3 regions of the Halomonas sp. A020 genome follow, and region 3 is predicted to be linked to each of the others. Evidence: predicted binding sites of a transcription regulator. Region 3 holds the regulator's gene; each other region holds the start of a gene.
What was found. Region 3 encodes FNR, which switches genes on or off when oxygen is low (the NO sensors DNR and NnrR bind a similar motif). Its sites were predicted from a motif close to TTGATNTANATCAA; they were not measured.
Positions count from the first base shown of each region.

Region 1: a site for FNR is predicted at 3,630-3,643, ahead of cyoA (ubiquinol oxidase subunit II). Genes of this name have one in related genera too.
Region 2: a site for FNR is predicted at 1,863-1,876, ahead of ccoM (cytochrome c oxidase subunit CcoM). Genes of this name have one in related genera too.

Region 1 is NZ_AP022850.1:2,244,972-2,251,166, reverse strand. It holds gene cyoC (cytochrome o ubiquinol oxidase subunit III) at 1-341, opposite strand, end outside; gene cyoB (cytochrome o ubiquinol oxidase subunit I) at 341-2,368, opposite strand; gene cyoA (ubiquinol oxidase subunit II) at 2,371-3,417, opposite strand; gene FRH_RS10395 (DeoR/GlpR family DNA-binding transcription regulator) at 3,736-4,503, opposite strand; gene FRH_RS10390 (outer membrane protein OmpK) at 4,795-5,640, shown strand; gene FRH_RS10385 (NupC/NupG family nucleoside CNT transporter) at 5,675-6,195, shown strand, end outside.
Region 2 is NZ_AP022850.1:3,458,116-3,464,310, forward strand. It holds gene FRH_RS16285 (GGDEF domain-containing protein) at 1-849, opposite strand, end outside; gene FRH_RS16290 (hypothetical protein) at 879-1,385, opposite strand; gene ccoM (cytochrome c oxidase subunit CcoM) at 1,678-1,803, opposite strand; gene FRH_RS16300 (peptidylprolyl isomerase) at 1,941-2,459, opposite strand; gene FRH_RS16305 (MFS transporter) at 2,592-3,962, shown strand; gene FRH_RS16310 (SEC-C domain-containing protein) at 3,990-5,810, opposite strand; gene FRH_RS16315 (GNAT family N-acetyltransferase) at 5,930-6,195, shown strand, end outside.
Region 3 is NZ_AP022850.1:478,870-485,064, forward strand. It holds gene FRH_RS02195 (heavy metal translocating P-type ATPase) at 1-633, shown strand, start outside; gene ccoS (cbb3-type cytochrome oxidase assembly protein CcoS) at 630-848, shown strand; gene FRH_RS02205 (sulfite exporter TauE/SafE family protein) at 845-1,540, shown strand; gene hemN (oxygen-independent coproporphyrinogen III oxidase) at 1,704-3,131, shown strand; gene fnr (fumarate/nitrate reduction transcriptional regulator Fnr) at 3,190-3,939, shown strand; gene ttcA (tRNA 2-thiocytidine(32) synthetase TtcA) at 3,929-4,837, opposite strand; gene FRH_RS02225 (DNA polymerase III subunit epsilon) at 4,913-5,563, opposite strand; gene FRH_RS02230 (putative nucleotidyltransferase substrate binding domain-containing protein) at 5,569-6,195, opposite strand, start outside.

The DNA of each region.
Region 1 (6,195 bases), 1.8 Mb from region 3:
ATACCGACGAACGCGGCACCGAGCAAGAAGGTGATCGCCAGCCACGCTTTTACTTGGCCGACGCGTTCGGCATTCATCGCCAGTACGCCCATGCCAAAGGTGAAGCTACTGAACAGCAGCAGGAAGGTCTCCACCAGCACGAAGGGCAGTTCGAAGATATCTGCTGCCGTGGGTCCGGCGGCCGTGCCTTTCATCAGCACGGCGTAGGTAGCGAACAGTGACCCGAAGATCACCAGGTCACTCATCAAGTAGACCCAGAAGCCAAATACTTTCGTGCCGGTCGCGTCGTGGTGCTCATGGGGCTCGGACGCGGCGCCATGATGTAGGGTATCGGTGGCCATTACGCGCGTGCCTCCACATAGTTGGTCTGTTCACGGTCAGACGCTGCGCTGCTCGGCGCAGACGTTTTGCGCTTTTCATGCGCGCGCTCGATGCGCGCCACTTCGGCAGCGGGCACGTAGTAGTCGATATCTTCGTTGAATACACGGGCCAAGAAGCTGGCGACGGCACCCAACGCACCGACGGCGGCCAGCCACCAGATATGCCATACCAGTGCAAAGCCTAGAATCAGCGCAAAGAAGCTAATCACCGGACCCGCCACGGTATTACGCGGCATGTGAATATCGGTGTAGGGCGCTTCGTCCAACTGCTCGTTGCTACGCTGCTTTTGCGACCAGAAGCTGTCGATGTCGCCGACTTCCGGCAGGCGCGCGAAGTTATAGAAAGGTGCAGGCGACGAGGTGGACCACTCCAGCGTGCGGCCATCCCAGGGGTCGCCGGTCAGATCTGCATTCAGCTTGCGGTCGCGGATACTGACCCAGAACTGAATGATGGTGCAGGCAATCCCCATCATGATGATCACGGCACCTACCCAGGCCAGAATCATCCAGGGTTGCCACTCAGGATTGGCGTAGGACTGCATACGGCGCACGGCACCGAAGAAGCTCAAGACATAGAGCGGCATGAACGCGACGTAAAAGCCAATGAACCAGCACCAGAACGAGCGCTTGCCCCACTTCTCGCTCAGCGTGAAGCCGAACGCTTTCGGGAACCAGTAGGTCAGGCCCGCCATCATGCCGAACACCACGCCGCCAATGATCACGTTGTGGAAGTGGGCAATCACGAACAGGCTGTTGTGCAACACGAAGTTGGCCGCCGGTAACGCCAGCATGACGCCGGTCATACCGCCTAGGGTAAAGGTGATGATGAAGCCCAGAGTCCACAGCACTGGCGAGGTCAGCTCTAGGCTGCCGCGGAAAATAGTGAACAGCCAGTTGAACACCTTCACCCCGGTGGGGATGGCAATGATCATCGTCATGATGCCGAAGAAGGCATTGACGTTGGCACCGGCCCCCATGGTGAAGAAGTGGTGCAACCAGACGATGAACGACAGCAGCGTAATGGCCACCGTGGCCCACACCATGGTTTTGTAACCAAACAGGCGCTTGCGAGCGAAGGTGGCGATCACTTCAGAGAACACGCCAAAGGCCGGCAGAATCAGAATGTAGACTTCGGGGTGACCCCAGGCCCAAATGAGGTTGACGTACATCATCATGTTGCCGCCAAAATCATTGGTGAAGAAGTGCATACCGAAGTAGCGATCGAGCGTCAGCAGCGCGATGGTCGCGGTCAGAATCGGGAACGAGGCAATGATGAGGACGTTGGCGCACAGCGACGTCCAGGTAAAAATCGGCATGCGGAACATCGTCATGCCTTTGGTGCGCATTTTCAGAATGGTGACGAAGAAGTTGATGCCGGTGAGCGTGGTGCCTATCCCGGATATTTGCAGTGCCCATATCCAGTAATCGACCCCCACCCCGGGGCTAAACTCTATCCCCGATAACGGCGCGTAAGCGAGCCAGCCGGTTTTGGCGAACTCCCCTACCACGAGGGAAATATTGACCAAAATCGCCGACACGGCGAATAGCCAGAAACTCAGGTTATTCAAAAACGGGAAAGCGACGTCGCGGGCGCCGATTTGCAGGGGCACCACCAGGTTCATCAGTCCGATGACCATGGGCATCGCCACGAAGAAGATCATGATCACGCCGTGGGCGGTAAAGATCTGATCGTAGTGTTCAGGAGGGAGATAACCTGCGGCCCCACCGGCCGCCATGGCCAGTTGTGTCCGCATCATGATCGCATCGGCAAAGCCGCGAAGCAGCATCACCAAGGCCACCACGAAGTACATGATGCCAAGCTTTTTGTGGTCAACGGAGGTAAACCACTCGTTCCACAGCCAGCCCCATTTTCGGTAGTACGTCAGTGCGCCTAGTAGCGCGGCACCTCCAAGCGCCATAAAGGCGGCAACGACCATAATGATCGGTTCGTGGTATGGAATGGCTTCTAACGTGAGTTTTCCAAACATGCTTAACCCCCCGCTTCAACGCTTGTGGGATGGCCGCCCAGGGCGTGGTCATCACCTGCATGCTGATTGGTAACATGGCCGATCGCGGCCTGCTGTTGCGACGCGCTGGCGCTCTCTAGCTCGCTGGATTCGCCGTGACTGTCGTGGGCATCACTGATGGCGTCACCGTGGCTCGAATGACCGCCGTGACCGCTGCCGTCACCGCTGTGGAAGCTGCTCACGATCGACTCATACAGCTCGGGCGTGACCGCCGAGAAGTACTCCACCGGGTGATACTCGGTCGGCTGCGCTAGGGCTTCGTAACCGTCCGGGAAGGTCAGGGTGTCATCGGCGGCACGCACGTTGTCCACCCAGGCGTCGAATTCCGCCGAAGAGGTGACGTGGGCATCGAAGGTCATGCCAGAGAAGCCAGCACCGCTGTAGTTGGTGGAGCGGCCGGGATAGACGCCCTCTTCGTCGGCAATCAGGTGAACGTCGTTATCCATGCCCGCCATGGCGTAGATCTGGCTGCCCAGACGTGGAATGAAGAAGGCGTTCATCACCGAACCAGAGCTCACCCGGAAGCGCACCGGCGTATCCACTGGGAACGCCAACTCGTTGACACTGGCAATCCCCTGTTCGGGATAGATGAACAGCCATTTCCAATCCAACGCGACGGCTTGAATCTCCATGGGTTCCACGCTGCCTTCGATCGGCTTGTGGGGGTCCAGGCTGTGAGAGGTTTTCCAGGTAAGGAAGGCGAGAACGGCAATGATCAAGCAGGGAACGGTCCAAACCGCCGCCTCGATGGCATTGGAGTGCGCCCAATCCGGCAGATACTTGGCAACGCGGTTGCTGCGGCGGTAACGCCAGCCGAACAAAAGCGTCATCACGATGACCGGAATGACCACGATCAGCATCAACCCAAAGGAGGTCAGAATCAGCGAGCGCTGCTCGACGCCAATCTGCCCCTTCGGATCCAGCAATGCAGAACTGCAGCCCGTTAACAGCAAGCACAATACGACGAGCACAAACGTGCCTCGCCTGCGCCAGTGGGTAGGTAGTTGCATGGTGTGATCTCATCAGAGAGTTGTTTAAAACAGCCTGCTGTTTGGCTGGCTAACTAGCCAGCTATATAGCAAGCTAACTATCACCCCATACTTTTCCCAGAACAGTGAGAGCGTAAGCGTTGCTCCGGGAAAAATATGCGCCACCGCATGGGGTTGGTGGCGAGCCTCTGCCATGCGCTGATGCGCATCAACTAAGACTAAAGTATTTTCTATTGATCTGAGTCAATCAGAAAGAGACGTTATGCCGCACCCCGCACACCATGCCGCACCCCGCACACCGGTTTGAAGAGGGCGATACGGGGCTTCGACCGTCTTTCATTAGGCGAGCGTGACGTTAAGCGCGGGCAGCGGATGGCGCTCCAGCAAACCAGGGGCGCGCTCGTCGTCGGTGACGATGACATCGAAGTCTTCCAGCGAGGCAAAATAGGCCGGGCGCACCACGCCAAATTTGCTGGCATCGACCACCAACAGTCGCTGCATAGCCGTGGCAATGGCCGCTTGCTTTGGCCCTACTTCGTGAAAATGAAAGCAGCTTACGCCTCGTTCGCAATCCACGCCGGCAGCAGAGATCAGCGCCTTGTTGATGCCCAAGCGCTCGATGGCCGCGCCCATGCCGTCGCTGCCAAACGATTGAGAGGACGCGTAGAAAAGCCCACCTAGCAATACGAGGCGCACATTGGGCAGCCCAGCGACGGCATTGGCTACGTTGAGGGCATAGGTCACCACGGTAAGCTCTCGGAAACGACTAAGCTGACCCAGCAGTGGAATGAGCGTGGAGCCGCAGTCGATAAACAGCGTATCGCCCTCTTCGATGAAGCTGGCCGCGCGCTGACAAAGCCGCTGTTTGACTTGGTAATGGCTCGCCTGCTGCTCGGTCAAATCGTATACCGGCGTCACGCCGGGGTAGCTGGCCATCACCAATCGCCCGCCCAACAGGCTAATGGCCGACGGCTGCGTCGAGAGATCCCGTCGAATGGTCATTTCGGAGACGCCGCACAGCTCGGCGGCATCGCGAAGATGCAGGGTTCCCCCGCTGGCCAGCGCTTCTTGCAGCATGGCCATGCGCTGTGCGCTGCGATCGTTCATGTCCGGCATCTCCTTATGATTCATTTTGTTATCGGCATTGCGCCCCGCCAGGCATCCTATGCTGAGCTAGGCCCTTGCCAATTTCCACTACTGCGCACTCTTTTCACTGGCGTCACCCACCCGTGATGCGCTTATCACATTTAAATAGCGTTGATGTGACGATACTTGCAAATCAGCGTTAAAAAAATAACACTCAATGTTATAATTTTAACATCAACGCCAGCCCACACGACCCATAACGTCGGAACGCCAGCCCCTCTGGCTCCGAGATACAACCCTGTTGAGGCTTCCATGACTGCTCACTCTCACACTCGTTCTTCTACTTTCGTCACGCTTGGCGCTGGCGTTTTACTGACCGGTGCGGCGCTCGCTACACCCGCTTTGGCAGACGATGCCGAACCGCGTACCCTCGACCGCTTGTGGTCGTTTGCCAACGTCTCGGTCAACTACCTGGATTGGTCCAACGGCACCGAAGCGCGCACGGCTAGCAATGCCGCGAAAAGCGACTTTACATTCGTCGAAATCGAAGGCGGCGTCGGCTTTAGCTGGGGCGAGTTCTACGGCTTCTTCGATTTCGAGAATCCGACCAATGATCAATTCGACCAAGCCAGCGGCGGTAAAGACAACTTCCGCACCGCTGGTAAAGTGACCTCGCACATCTACCTGGGCGACAGCCCGCTGTCGATTTACGCCCACCTGTACGATTTCCGCGACTACGGCTTCAACGGCCGCGAGCAGGATCAAATTCTTGGCCTCGGCTATCGCACCACGTTCGATAATGGTCTGTGGTTCAAGCCCTTCATTGGTGCCGCGCGAGTACAAAGCGATGGCTACACTGGCATGAATGGCTTCATGGCAGGCTGGGTCGCGGGCTACGATTTCACCGCTGGCAACCAAAATTTCAGCGTCACCAACTGGCACGAGCAGACCTTCGGTCGTGACGATGAGTATCTTTCTCAGAACTACGTGAATGGTACCGCTGGCAGCGTGGGCACCAACGGAGCGCTGAGCCTATGGTGGCACCCGTCCGACCTGATCACGACGGGCGTGCAGTACCGCTACTCAGAGAATAAACTGGGCACCCCGGATGCTTACCAAAACGCGATGATCTACTCAGTGAAGTTGAACTTACTGTAATCGCTCACACTCCTCACGATCCGAAGGTACTCCCATGACCCTCATCATGAGCTTGGTTGGTATGGTCACCCTGGTGGCCATTGCCCTGATTTTTTCTTACGACCGCAAGTCGATTCGGCTGCGCACCGTGCTGGGTGCCTTTGCCATCCAGGCCGGTATTGGCGCGTTCGTGCTTTACGTACCGTTTGGCCAAGCGGTGCTTCAGGCCATCTCGGCGGGCGTTAGCCAGGTGCTGGTGTACGCCAACGACGGTATCGGCTTTTTGTTTGGTGGCCTTGCCGATGTAGAAAACGTCGGTTTTGTCTTCGCCATCAAAGTACTGCCGGTCATCATCTTCTTCTCGTCGCTGATTGCCGTGCTCTACTACCTGGGCATCATGCAGTGGGTCATTCGGATTCTGGGCGGCGCACTGCAAAAAGCATTGGGCACCTCGCGTACCGAATCGCTCTCGGCCACGGCCAATATTTTCGTCGGCCAAACCGAAGCACCGCTAGTGGTACGTCCATTCATTGCCCGCATGACGCCATCGCAGCTATTTGCGGTGATGTGCGGCGG
Region 2 (6,195 bases), 980 kb from region 3:
CTCATCACCCCCGAGCCGGTAAAGACGCGCCTGTTCTCCCAATGCGCTCTTCAGTAGCCTTGCGAGCCTCCGTAACAGGCAGTCCCCCTCCGGGTGGCCCAGAGCATCGTTATACTGCTTGAAGAAATCGATATCGACCAGGATCAAGCCCATCGAACAACCTGTATACGCCGCAACGTCTTGGTAGAGCGCGCTGCGATTGCCAATGCCGGTCAGAGGGTCGCACATGGCCCTAGCCATCCAGGCAATTTTTTCCGAATTCGCCCGCTCGGTGCGTTTGAGCTGGCGTTGGTGCATGATCCAAAACAGCAGGCCCAGCGCAAAAATTAGCACGCTTAAGTACGTCAGTATCTGATGGTGCCGACGTGTGCTGGATGAAAAATCATTGATGACCATACCGCGTTGGTCTAGCTGATTCATCTCGATGCGAGTCAGGCACTGAACCGGAATGAACAGGGCATGAGCGGCATCGAAGGGGGCGACCTGCTGAGTATCGAGGAGCTCGGCAAGTTCATCCATGAGTGCCAAGCTAGGTTCGGTGCAGGCATATTTTTGACGGTAAACGTCCACGTCGAACAGACCGTAGGCAAGTTCCAGCGAGTGACGAGCGCTATTGATTTCGAGAGGTGAGGCGGCGACCAACAGCTCCTCTTGAGCGCGCTGCACATAGCCTCGGGCACGGGTCGCCAACTGCTGGCCAGTGAGACTGCCGGTCTGGCTGAAATAGGCTTGGATTTCAGGGTAGACCCAGCGCGCTTCGTAAACGATCAGTACCATCAGGCCCACGAAACTCATCAGACTCAGCGACAGCCAGTTAAACAGCCGATGCACCCCCCAGCGAACTGACAAGCCTTGCTGCTTATTTGGATCTGGAGAGGTCACCACTGTGCCTCAATGCTGCGAATCATCCAAATCCAGTCGTTGAAGTCGCGCAAGTTTTCGATATCTCGTCCAGAATACTCCCGCTCGACTAGCCGGATGGGCCCCCGCGAGCGCAGGCTTAGGGGCTCGCCATCTTCGATGGTCACCAAGTACCAACTCGGGTCGTCCCAGCCGCCAAGACTGACCTCGTAATCATCCCAGGCGGTAAAGTGCAATGTCGGCGGCACCTCGCCAAAATGCTCGATCAAAAAATCACGGAAAGAGATGCCGCGCATGTCGACATCACGGCCTTGGAAAGGATCGAAAACGGTAAAGGCGGTATCGGCACGATCACGCAAATCACCCAGTGCTACCTTTTGCGTGGACTCCCCATTGATCAAGCTCAGCGCTTGTGCTTGAACCGCGGGCGACACGCCAACCAGTAATAAGGTAACGAGGACCATGGCTGCTTTGGAGCACGCCCTACCGAAGCGCAGGGGCAGACGAGACGGAACAGCATTCATAGCAGGCAGCTTCCTAGTTTGGTTTAGTGCACGATAAGATCCATGCACTTTACCAGAGCAAGAAGGCCAATGCTCTTCAACGTCTATTAACACTTTCGGCTCAATCGATTCCCTTTGGGGGTCCGTGGCCAATGAGAATTAGTGAAGTAAAAAGCACAAAAAAGCCGACCCAAAAGGGCCGGCAACAGGAAGCTTACACCTTGGCGTAAGCCCCCTCCCCTGACGACTGATACCGTCGATTGACGAAAGCAGTATCACGCTGCGAGCTATCTGCACATGAGAGTCGTTGCAATCACGGTTTTTTGCGTTCGTCTTTGCGCAGGTGGTCACGAATCACGAAGCCTACCCACCCCACCATGAAAGCGATCACTAAGGCGACCGTGGCCAAGCCAAAAATAACAGCGTCGTCCCAGTACATGATGTTCCCCTCCCGCTGTGATGTATGGGGCCATCGTACTGCGTTCAGCCAAGAGGAAACTGACCTGGATCAAGCTTTCAAAATGACCGCCTCAAAGGCAGCCGTGCACTTGATGCAGGTCAGTTTTTAGGGGGGGCTTACAACACTTTGCGATCTTCTACTTTACTATGTTCGGTGCCCGGCGGCAGCGGGTGGCCCTTGGCAAGCTCGGCACGGGTTGCCTCACGCACGTCAAGAATGCTCACTTGGTAGCGCAGTGTGTGGCCAGCCAGGGGGTGATTGGTGTCCACGGTGACGTCATCACCGTCAATGGCCAGCACGGTCACGATTTGTGGCCCCGCTTCGCCTTCCGTTTGAAAACGGCTACCGGGCTCGATGTCCGCGCCACCAAACGAAGCGCGGCTCACCTTCTGCACCAACGCTTCGTTACGCAGTCCATACGCATCCGCCGCCGTCAGCGTGACGCTCACTTCATCGCCTGCGGTTTTACCGGCTAAATCACGCTCGAGGCCCGGCAGAATATTGTCATGACCGTGAAGGTACTCCAGCGGCTTTTGACGTGCACGGGAGTCATCCAGCACGCGGGTGCTACCATCGCTGAGCACATCGCTGAGTACGTAGTGCAAGGTCACTACCTGATGGGCGGTAATCGACATGGAAAACTCCTCTCCGGTAAGCTGTCGCCTTTGTCATGGCACGCTGACCATGAATCCTTGGCACAGTCTAACATCGTCGGGTTTTCCAGCGGGCCACGTCACCGATGTTTTCTTTCTGGAGAAGCCCCTTTCATGCCCACCCCGATACCCCAGCGCAGTTGGCTGGCGGCGCTTGGCATCTACTGCAAAGCGCCCGTGATCACCATGCTGTTTTTAGGCTTTTCGGCAGGCTTGCCCTTTTTATTGGTGTTCTCGACACTCTCGGCCTGGCTGCGCAGCGACGGCGTCGACGTTGCCGCCATCGGCTTTTTCGCCTGGATTGGCATGCTCTATTCGATCAAATTCTTCTGGGCCCCGGTGGTAGACCGGCTCGCACTACCGCTACTGACCCGCGCCTTTGGGCAACGCCGGGGATGGATGTTACTCGCCCAAGGGATGATTGCAGCTGGCCTCATCGGGCTAGCGGGGCTAGAGCCGGTAGGCAATCTGGGTTGGGTGGCCGCCTTTGCACTGCTGGTGGCATTTGGCTCCGCTACGCAGGACATTGCCATCGATGCCTATCGTATCGAATCCGCCGATGACGATGTGCAGGCAGCCATGGCATCGACCTACATCATCGGTTATCGCGGCGGACTGTTAGCAGCGGGCGCCGGGGCGCTCTACGTGGCCTCGGCGGTTTCGTGGCACGCGGCGTATCTGACCATGGCGGCGCTGGTGGGCATTGGCGTGATGACCGTGTTGATTCGCCCCGAACCCAAGCGGGCCTCGTTAACCGTGCAGCTCATCCATGAACCCAAAGTACGCGCCTTCATTCGTGCCAGCCGGGGGCAGCCTAAAACACTGCGACGTTTGGGGGCCTGGGCCATTGGCGCTATCGTTTGCCCGTTTACCGATTTCTTTCGTCGCTTCGGCGTGAAAGCGATCGCTCTTTTAATCTTCATTGCCGTATTTCGTATCAGCGACTTGGCCATGGCCTCCATGGCCAATCCGCTCTATATCGACCTGGGCTTTTCGCTGGCGACCATTGCTAACGTCACCAATGTGTTTGGGATCGCCATGAGTATCACAGGGGGGATTTTGGGGGGACTGCTAGTCGCCCGGTACGGTATTGGAGCGCTGTTGATAGTGGGTGCGGGGCTGGTGATGATCACCAACCTATTGTTTGCAGTGCTCGCGCTGGTCGGTAACCAGCTACCCATGCTGGTGGTGACGATCATCGGCGATAATCTGGCCAACGGCTTGGCAAGTGCCGTGTTTATCGCATTCTTGTCGAGCTTGACCTCGCGCGCCTATACCGCCACACAATACGCGTTGTTTTCATCGCTAATGACACTACCGGGGAAATTCCTGAGCGGCTTTGGCGGCATCGTGGTGAGCGCTCAAGGCTATCCAACGTTTTTCGTCATCGCGACGCTGCTTGGCTTGCCTGCCATCGTGCTGGCGATATGGATAAGCCGCGACAAGCAGCTGGTGGCCGCTCCGACGAGCGGCGCACGTGATTAGCCGCTCGTCCAACGAGACGAGCCGTCATCAGCAGTGAGTGGCCAGCCACTCCAGCGCCCCAGGCGTTGTGCGCCACTGGTCACGCATCAGCGTACGATACTGCCACGCTTCCGCCCGTGAACCCGGGTCCACTTGGCCATCGGCATGGGGCATGGAAGGCCTCGGATTCTCGGCGCAAATCATCTCCAGCGCGTGGCGATTATGGGCCTTGACGGCTTGAATGGCCAACTCCGCCGCGTCTTGCTGGCCTAAACGATAAAGCGCGAGCGTGCGTCCCATGAGCAGCCCCAGCAACAGTGAGCCATCGTCTTTCTGGGGCTCTTCGGTCAGCGCCAGCGCTTCTGCGTTACGGTCGTCGCGTAGCAATTGATCGAGCACCAGTTCTCTCAAACCCAAACTGTCCTCTTGATCGATGGTCAGCAGTTCTTCGGCCAGCTCTCGGGAGTGCTGGCGAGCGCCGCGCTCCATGCCTACCACCAGCGCCAAACCGGTGCGCAGCAAAATGGCGTTATCGGCATCGTCCCAGCATAGGCTGCCTTCGCCAGCCGCGCGCGCCTGTTCCAACCAGCGTGACAACCGCAGGGCCAGCGGCTCCAGCAGCGACGGCGCCATCCACGGCAAGCTGCCGAAGCGGCTGGTCAGTGCCAACGTCAGATCTTGCACCACCTGAGGGGCGTCTAGCCACTCCGGATGTGCGCACAACGCCGACATCCACTCCACGGCATTGCCCCAAGGATCGTCACGGAAGCCCAGGGCCACGTCCTCGTCTACCATGACCTGGAACTGCTCGTGCCAGGCAGCAAACAGCGTCTCTTCACGAGCCGAGGTGGTGTAAAGCAACCGTCCCGAGTCCGGATCCTGCTCGATCGAAAGCTTTGGCGCCACGGGCAGCGCGGCCAACAGCGCTTGGAGGGAGACCAGCGGCGTGGCCATGTCCTCTTCGGCACTCAAGAGCTGATCGGCCAGCGTGGCACCCGGGTTATCCGCCAAAGCGGCCAAGAAGTCGAGCTGGTCTTCCTCCAGATCACCCTGACGCACCAAGCGGCGATACCAAAAGTTGGCACGCTCTTTAGCCTCGGCCTCATGGCCTTCGTGGAGCAGCAGCATGGCTTCGATATACGCCAGCGTTGGAGAATCGGGTAGCGCCTGTTGGGCTTTTACGAACGCCGCCCGGGCGCTGTCTAGATCATCGTTATCCAAGTGCATCAAGCATAGCCGCTCCAGGGCGACGCCACGCAGGAAGAGCGGCCCACGCTCCATGACGTCGTCCAGTAAATCGGCGCGCTTGCGAGTAAAACCGCGCTCTTGGTAGATATCCAACAGAATCTCGAAAGCGGGCTCGGCTTGCTCAGGCAGGCGCGACCAGTCGCTGCCATCGAACAGCGACTCTAAAATCTGCATAGAGCGGCCCGTTTGACCACTCTCAGCGGCAATTAATCCCGCTTCCAGCAGGGCTTGCGCCGGTGCCTGCTGGCTCTCCAGCGCAGCTTTCAGCGTGGCGCCCTTCCACTCGCGCAGCGACAGCATCCACATCATCTGCTCGGGAATGTCCGTTGGAAACTCGACGCGGTAGCAGCACTGCTTGTATTTGCGCCCTGAATCGCACCAGCAAGGCTCGTTGCGACCTGGCGTCGCCAAGGGTTCGCAGGCAAAATTCAACCTTTCCAAGGGTGTCTGCGACCATAGAATGGGCGCCAAGGCTTGTGCTGTCGCCACGTTATCGTTGAAGCAGGCAGCGCCTTGGTCACGCACCCAGGTCATGAAATCGGGGTAGTGTTCCTGCTGCCTGATTGCCGAGAGTGCCCCTGAGGCAAATCCCAGCAGTTGATCGACCCATACCGCTAGCATTGCCATCTCCAACACGTTGATCGGTCACCGACTATTCGGCGGCATAGTCTAACACGGTCGATGCGCCACACGCAGGAGGATTGGCCCTCGCCCCTGGTCCTGCTAGTGTAACGACAACGATGCTAGACAAGAGCGACGACGCGATGAACGATCTTCAGCTAATCACTCGCCAGGGACGCGCCATAGCCCCTCACCTACACGCGTTGGCGCGGCTGCGCATCCAGGTCTTTCACGACTACCCTTACCTTTACGAAGGTGATCTGGACTACGAGGCAGATTACCTGGGCCGCTACGCAGACAATCCGGCCAGTTTGTTCGTGCTCGCTTTCGATGGTGAACGCCTCGTGGGGGCCTCCACGGGCCAACCGCTGGTCAACGAGGTGGA
Region 3 (6,195 bases):
GGTCAGTGGCTACTACTTAGCGAAGACGATGCACCACGCGCCTGGTTCAAGCTCCATGACGGTGTCCGGGAAGACGCTGCGCACACCGTTGCCGCCCTACAAGCGAAAGGGCTTACCGTGGAGCTACTCTCCGGCGATACCCAAGAAGCGGTAGAAAGCTTAGCCGAGCAGCTCGATATCCCCGTATGGCACGCGGGCAAGTCACCGGAAGGCAAACTCGAGCGGCTGCGCGAGCTACAGGCCCAAGGCGAGCGCGTGGTGATGATTGGGGATGGCATCAACGATGTGCCGGTCTTGGCCGGCGCCGATGTGGCCATTGCCATGAACGGTGCCACCGACTTGGCGCGTACCCGCGCCGATGCGGTCTTGCTCAGCCCACGTTTGATGCGTATTTTCGAGGCCATCGAGATTGCCAACGCCACGCGACGCATCATGCGTCAAAACATGATCTGGTCGGTGTGCTACAACTTCTCTGCACTGCCTCTGGCTGCGATGGGGTTGGTACCGCCCTGGCTGGCGGCCATTGGCATGTCGCTCAGCTCACTCGTGGTCGTGGGCAATGCGCTGCGCTTGACCCGCTGGCGTAGCTCGACCGTTTCCCAGGCAGCTCCCGCGAGACCGGTGACCGCATGACGATTCTCTATTTATTGATTCCACTGTCGCTGATTTTGCTAGGGCTCGCAGTGTGGGCCTTCTTTTGGGCGGTGAAGAATGACCAGTTCGACGACTTGGAAGGCCCTGCCCATCGTATTCTGTTCGACGACGATGAGAACGATCTCACCCCCGAACAGCGCGCCGAGCGCAAAAAAGGCACCAAGCCACCCCGTGACCGTGAGCCACCGCCGTGAACCCGACCGGACTTGACTTGCCGCCACTGCTGGCAGCCTTCGTATTTGGCTTGATGGGGGGTGCCCACTGCATTGGCATGTGCGGCGGCATCATGAGTGCGCTCACCTTTGCCGTGCCACCCAGCATGCGACACCCTGCCCGTATGGGTGGATTATTGCTCGGCTATAACCTAGGGCGCATCATGAGCTACATGACGGCTGGCGCTTTGGTAGCCGGACTAGGCACCTTGATCTCACTATCGCCTCAGGCGCGTCTCGCGCTACAGGTCGTCGCGGCGGTGATGCTGATGTTGATGGCGCTGTATATCGCTAACTGGTGGAAAGGCTTATTGAAAGTGGAAGCGATAGGGCGCAGGCTTTGGCGCCATATCGAACCCATCGGCAGGCGCTTGATGCCCGTCGTGTACCTGCCCCAGGCGTTTGCTTTAGGCGCCCTGTGGGGCTGGCTACCCTGCGGATTGGTCTACTCGATGCTTGCTTGGAGCCTAGCCATTGCCGATCCGTTACAAGGGGCGCTATTGATGGGTGCCTTTGGTTTGGGCACCCTGCCCGCGCTGCTTGCGACGGGCCTAGCGGCACGCCAGCTCAGCCACTTGATTCGCCACCGTGCCACGCGCAGTATCGCCGCGCTGACCATCATCAGTTTTGCGCTGTGGCAGCTCTGGACGCTGTTCTCCCCCACCGGGCACTGAACCTATCGGCGGGCCGCACTTTCTCACCTTTCTAACTAGCTTAGCCGCTTCGGCATGGGCTTTTACGCCATTGCTTGATACAGCTCAACGCATTGCGCTACCCCCTGGCGTAGCATGAACGCATCCGTTCACTCGCTTGTTCTGTTACACCGGAGCGTTGCCTATGCCCGTTCATGCTACTGCTGCCCACGCCCAGACCACTTCATCAGTGGCTGAGGCCACTGCATGGGACGACGCCCTGATACGTCGTTATGACACGAGCGGCCCGCGCTATACCTCTTATCCGACAGCGCTGTCGTTTCACGACGGCTTCACCGCCGACGATATGGCCCAGGCACTAGAACGCAGTAACGCCAGCCAAAAGCCACTGTCGCTCTATGTCCACGTCCCATTTTGCCGCAAGATCTGCTTCTACTGTGCGTGCAACAAAATCGCTACGAAAAATACGTCGCTGGCCGAGCCCTACCTGTCTCGGCTAGATCGTGAGATGGTGCTCACGTCGCGCCATTTAGATACCCAACGACCGGTGCAGCAACTGCATTGGGGCGGCGGCACGCCGACGTTTCTTACCTTGGCGCAAATGAGCGATTTGGTCGACCGGCTTGATGCCCGTTTTGGGTTATCGAACGCGCCAGATCGGGACTATGCCATTGAAATTGACCCACGCGAAGCGGATGTCTTTACCCTGCGACATCTCCAATCGCTAGGATTTAACCGCCTAAGCCTTGGCGTTCAAGATCTCGATCCGCAGGTTCAAGCGGCGATCAATCGCGTGCAGCCCCGGGTGCTCACCGAAACGCTCATGGACGAAGCGCATCGGCTCGGCTTTCGCTCGCTCAACCTCGATTTAATCTATGGCCTTCCCTTTCAAACCGAACGGCGTTTTGCCGAAACGCTTCGTCAGGTCATCGAGCTGGGACCAGCACGATTATCGGTCTTCAACTACGCCCACATGCCAGCCCGCTTTGCGCCCCAGCGACGTATCCAGTTGGCCGACCTGCCCAGCGCCGATGAAAAGCTGGCCATGCTGCACACCACTATCGAGATGCTCACCCAGGCGGGCTATGTGCATATTGGCATGGACCACTTTGCACGCCCCGACGACAGCTTGGCCCAGGCGCAGCGCAACGGCACGCTGCAGCGTAATTTTCAAGGCTACTCCAGCCACGCCGAGTGCGATTTGATCGGTTTGGGCGTATCCGCCATTTCTCGGGTCGACGATATTTACGCCCAAAACCCTACTCAGCTCGCCCACTATGAAGCCGCCTTGGATGAAGGTAGGCTGGCAACGATAAAAGGACTACGCTTAAATAAGGATGACCTAATAAGAAGAGACGTCATCGAGCGGTTCATGTGCGATATGGCCATTGATCTCGACGCGATCGGTCAGCGTTGGCATATCGATGCGGCAGACTACTTTGCCACTGCCTTCGAGCGACTGGCGATCGCCGAACGGGATGGCCTCGTACAGCGTGAGGGCCTTCGGCTGAGCGCCACGCCGATCGGGCGATTGCTCATTCGGCATTTGGCCATGGCCTTCGACACTCACTTACAACGTCAGGATGGTCAGCGCTACTCGAAGATCGTGTGAGCGCCTTGAGCCGCCTGCCCCCTGTGCCTATGATGGCGAAAGAAGAAGGGAGACTCCTATGCCATATCCTGCCAGCCAACGACGTTCACTGCTGCAAGAGGCGCGCTGCCAGACGTGTAGTCTAAGCTCGCTGTGCTTACCGCTCGCCTTGGAGCTCGAGGATATGAGCCAGTTCGATGCGATCATTCGCCGCCGCTCGCCGTTGAAGAAAGGCGAACCCCTGTTCCGCCAAGGGGACGCTTTCACCAGTGTCTATGCGGTGCGCTCGGGTAGCTTGAAGCAGGTCACCAGCGAAGGCAACGGCCATGACCAGCTCACCAATTTCTTTCTACCCAGCGAACTAGTGGGTTTGGACGGCATCGACGAAGAGCACTACCCCGGCACGGTGATGGCTCTGGAAACGACGACGGTGTGCGAAATTCCGTTCGACCGCCTGGACTCGCTCTCCGAGGAGCTGCCCGAGCTGCGCGGCCAGCTCTATCGCAGCATGAGTAAAGAACTGCGCGACGATCGGCGAATGATGCGTCTACTGTCGCGTAAGACCGCGGATCAGCGGCTGGCGAGCTTTTTGATTACGCTCTCTGATCGCTTCCGGCGGCGGGGCTACTCGCCATACAGCTTCCGCCTATCCATGTCCCGGGCCGATATGGGTAACTACCTGGGCCTAGCGGTCGAAACGGTCAGCCGCATTCTTAGCCGCTTTCAGCAGCAGGAGGTCGTGGCCGTCTCAGGGCGCGAGGTCAATATTTTGGACATGCAGCGCCTCATTACCCTGGCAGAAGAGGAGGCGCCAACGATCACACGTTGAAGGCTTGGATGCGTCCTTCCATCAAGGCCGCCTGCTTGGCTTCGAGACCGGCAAAGTCGAATAGCTCGCGATCGGCAAGCTGCGAGGGTGCCACGTTGGTGACTGCTTTGAACATGCTCTCCAAGCGCCCAGGATGCTTCTTGTCCCACTCCGCCAACATCTCTTTGACGATTTGTCGCTGCATGTTCGGCTGCGACCCACACAAATTACAGGGAATGATGGGAAACGCCATCTGCCGCGAAAACTCAGCAATATCCGCCTCTTTACAGTAGGCCAGCGGGCGGATCACGATGTTTTTACCGTCATCCGAGAGCAGTTTCGGCGGCATGGCTTTTAGCGTACCGCCGAAGAACATGTTCAGAAACAGCGTTTCTAGAATGTCTTCGCGATGGTGGCCGAGGGCAATCTTGTTCGCGCCGATCTCTTCGGCAAACCCATACAGCGAGCCGCGGCGCAAGCGCGAGCAGAGCGCGCAGGTGGTTTTACCCTCCGGGGTTTTCTCCTTTACCACCGAGTAGGTGTCACGCTCGAGAATGTGATACTCCACCCCCAGCTTATCCAAATACTGGGGCAAGACGTGCTCTGGGAAACCAGGCTGTTTTTGGTCCATGTTGACCGCCACCAGCGAAAAATCGACCGGCGCGTTGCGTTGCAAGTTGCGCAAAATCTCCAGCATCGTGTAGCTATCTTTGCCGCCGGAGAGGCACACCATGACCCGATCGCCATCCTCGATCATGTTGTAATCGATGATCGCGTTTCCCACTTCGCGCCGCAGGCGTTTTTGCAACTTGTTGAATTCACGCTTCTGCTTGGCATCCTGCAGCTCGTGCTGCGTGGCGGTAGGCTCGTCAGACGCGCTGTCTGACAAAGTAGGGTCAAAGTAGTCAGGTGATAACATGGTCGTCGCACTGCCGGTGGGTAAAGGAGCAGTATGTATTCTAACAACACTCCGAAGCTCTACCCAATACAAACCCTAGGCGGTCAGGGCGATCTCGCGCTGCAAACGTAGATACAGAAGTGCACTCGCGGTGGCTTCGCTGGTCACGCTAGGCCAGATCAGCCGTGGCAGCCGCCAACGGGTCAGCGCCTCGCCAAGCGATTCGAGGGTATCGACCTGCGGATGCAGCCGCCGTAGCTGTCGCCCGTGCAACTTGGCAACGTCGACCTGGGCGTTGGGTAAACCGAACCCCAATACGCGTTTGAATAGCCCGTTGAGCGGCTCGATCGTGCGCTCTAACTGCCAACCAACGAGCGGCCGATTCTCGATGAATTCGGCCAGCTCTGTCAGGCATTCGATATCTGGGGAGCGCGGGGTATCCGTCGCGTGTAACTGCTGATGGCGGCGCAGGGTGGCAGACACTGGCACGGGAGATTCTGACAGTGTGGCCCACCAGATACGGCTAGTGTGCACACGCCGCGGACTGAGCACGACGGCCGCCACGCTGACGACATTGGGCTGACCGTCACTCACCTGGCAGGCCATCGCGACGGACTCCTCGCCCATGTACGGCTGAAATAGCCACGCGTAGGGCGAATCGGCCCATCGGCGTCGATCGCTTTCCCGCTGCAGCAGCGTTCTTAACGAGCCGCTCAGCAGCGTCATGTGTCGATCTAACAAGCGCATTCCGCTCACGAATACTCCAAATGATAGCGGTGGGAAAGGCGCTGCTTGAAGTCCTTCACAATGTGGAGGGCTTCTCGCAGCAGGTCTCGCTCCAGCGAAGAGAGCTCTTGCACTACGACCCGGTTAGTGCGCTTGGCGTGGGCGCTATCCAGCTCCTGAAGCTGCTGACGCAGGCGCAGCTCGGTGAACAGTGCCAGCGCCTCACCCACATCGTCGGCAAAGCGTCGATCCAGACGCCCGTCGGTGGCCAGATCATCCAAACGATCCAGCGTCGAAGTGACCGTTATCCGCCGCTCGAGGGCCATGGTGCGCACGCCGTGCACGATGGGGAAAATCCCGCCTTTTTTGATATCGATACCGTGCTGCGGCTTCTTCAGTGAGCCAAATAGGGTCAGCGGCGTCGAGAAGCGCAGTGCCGCACGGGCAAAGTACGAGAGCAGCAGCTCATCGTGGGAGCAGTGCTCGAACAGCGCGTGGCGGACTTGGTCGAGCAGCGTCGGATTGCCCGCCACGCCATGAGAGTCGAGCAGAATGGCCAGTTTCATCAAACTGTCACCATCGCGGGCACTGACCCATTTGGCGATACGCTGCTGCCACTGGGAGACCGTGCCCACCCACTCAGGGTTGGACAC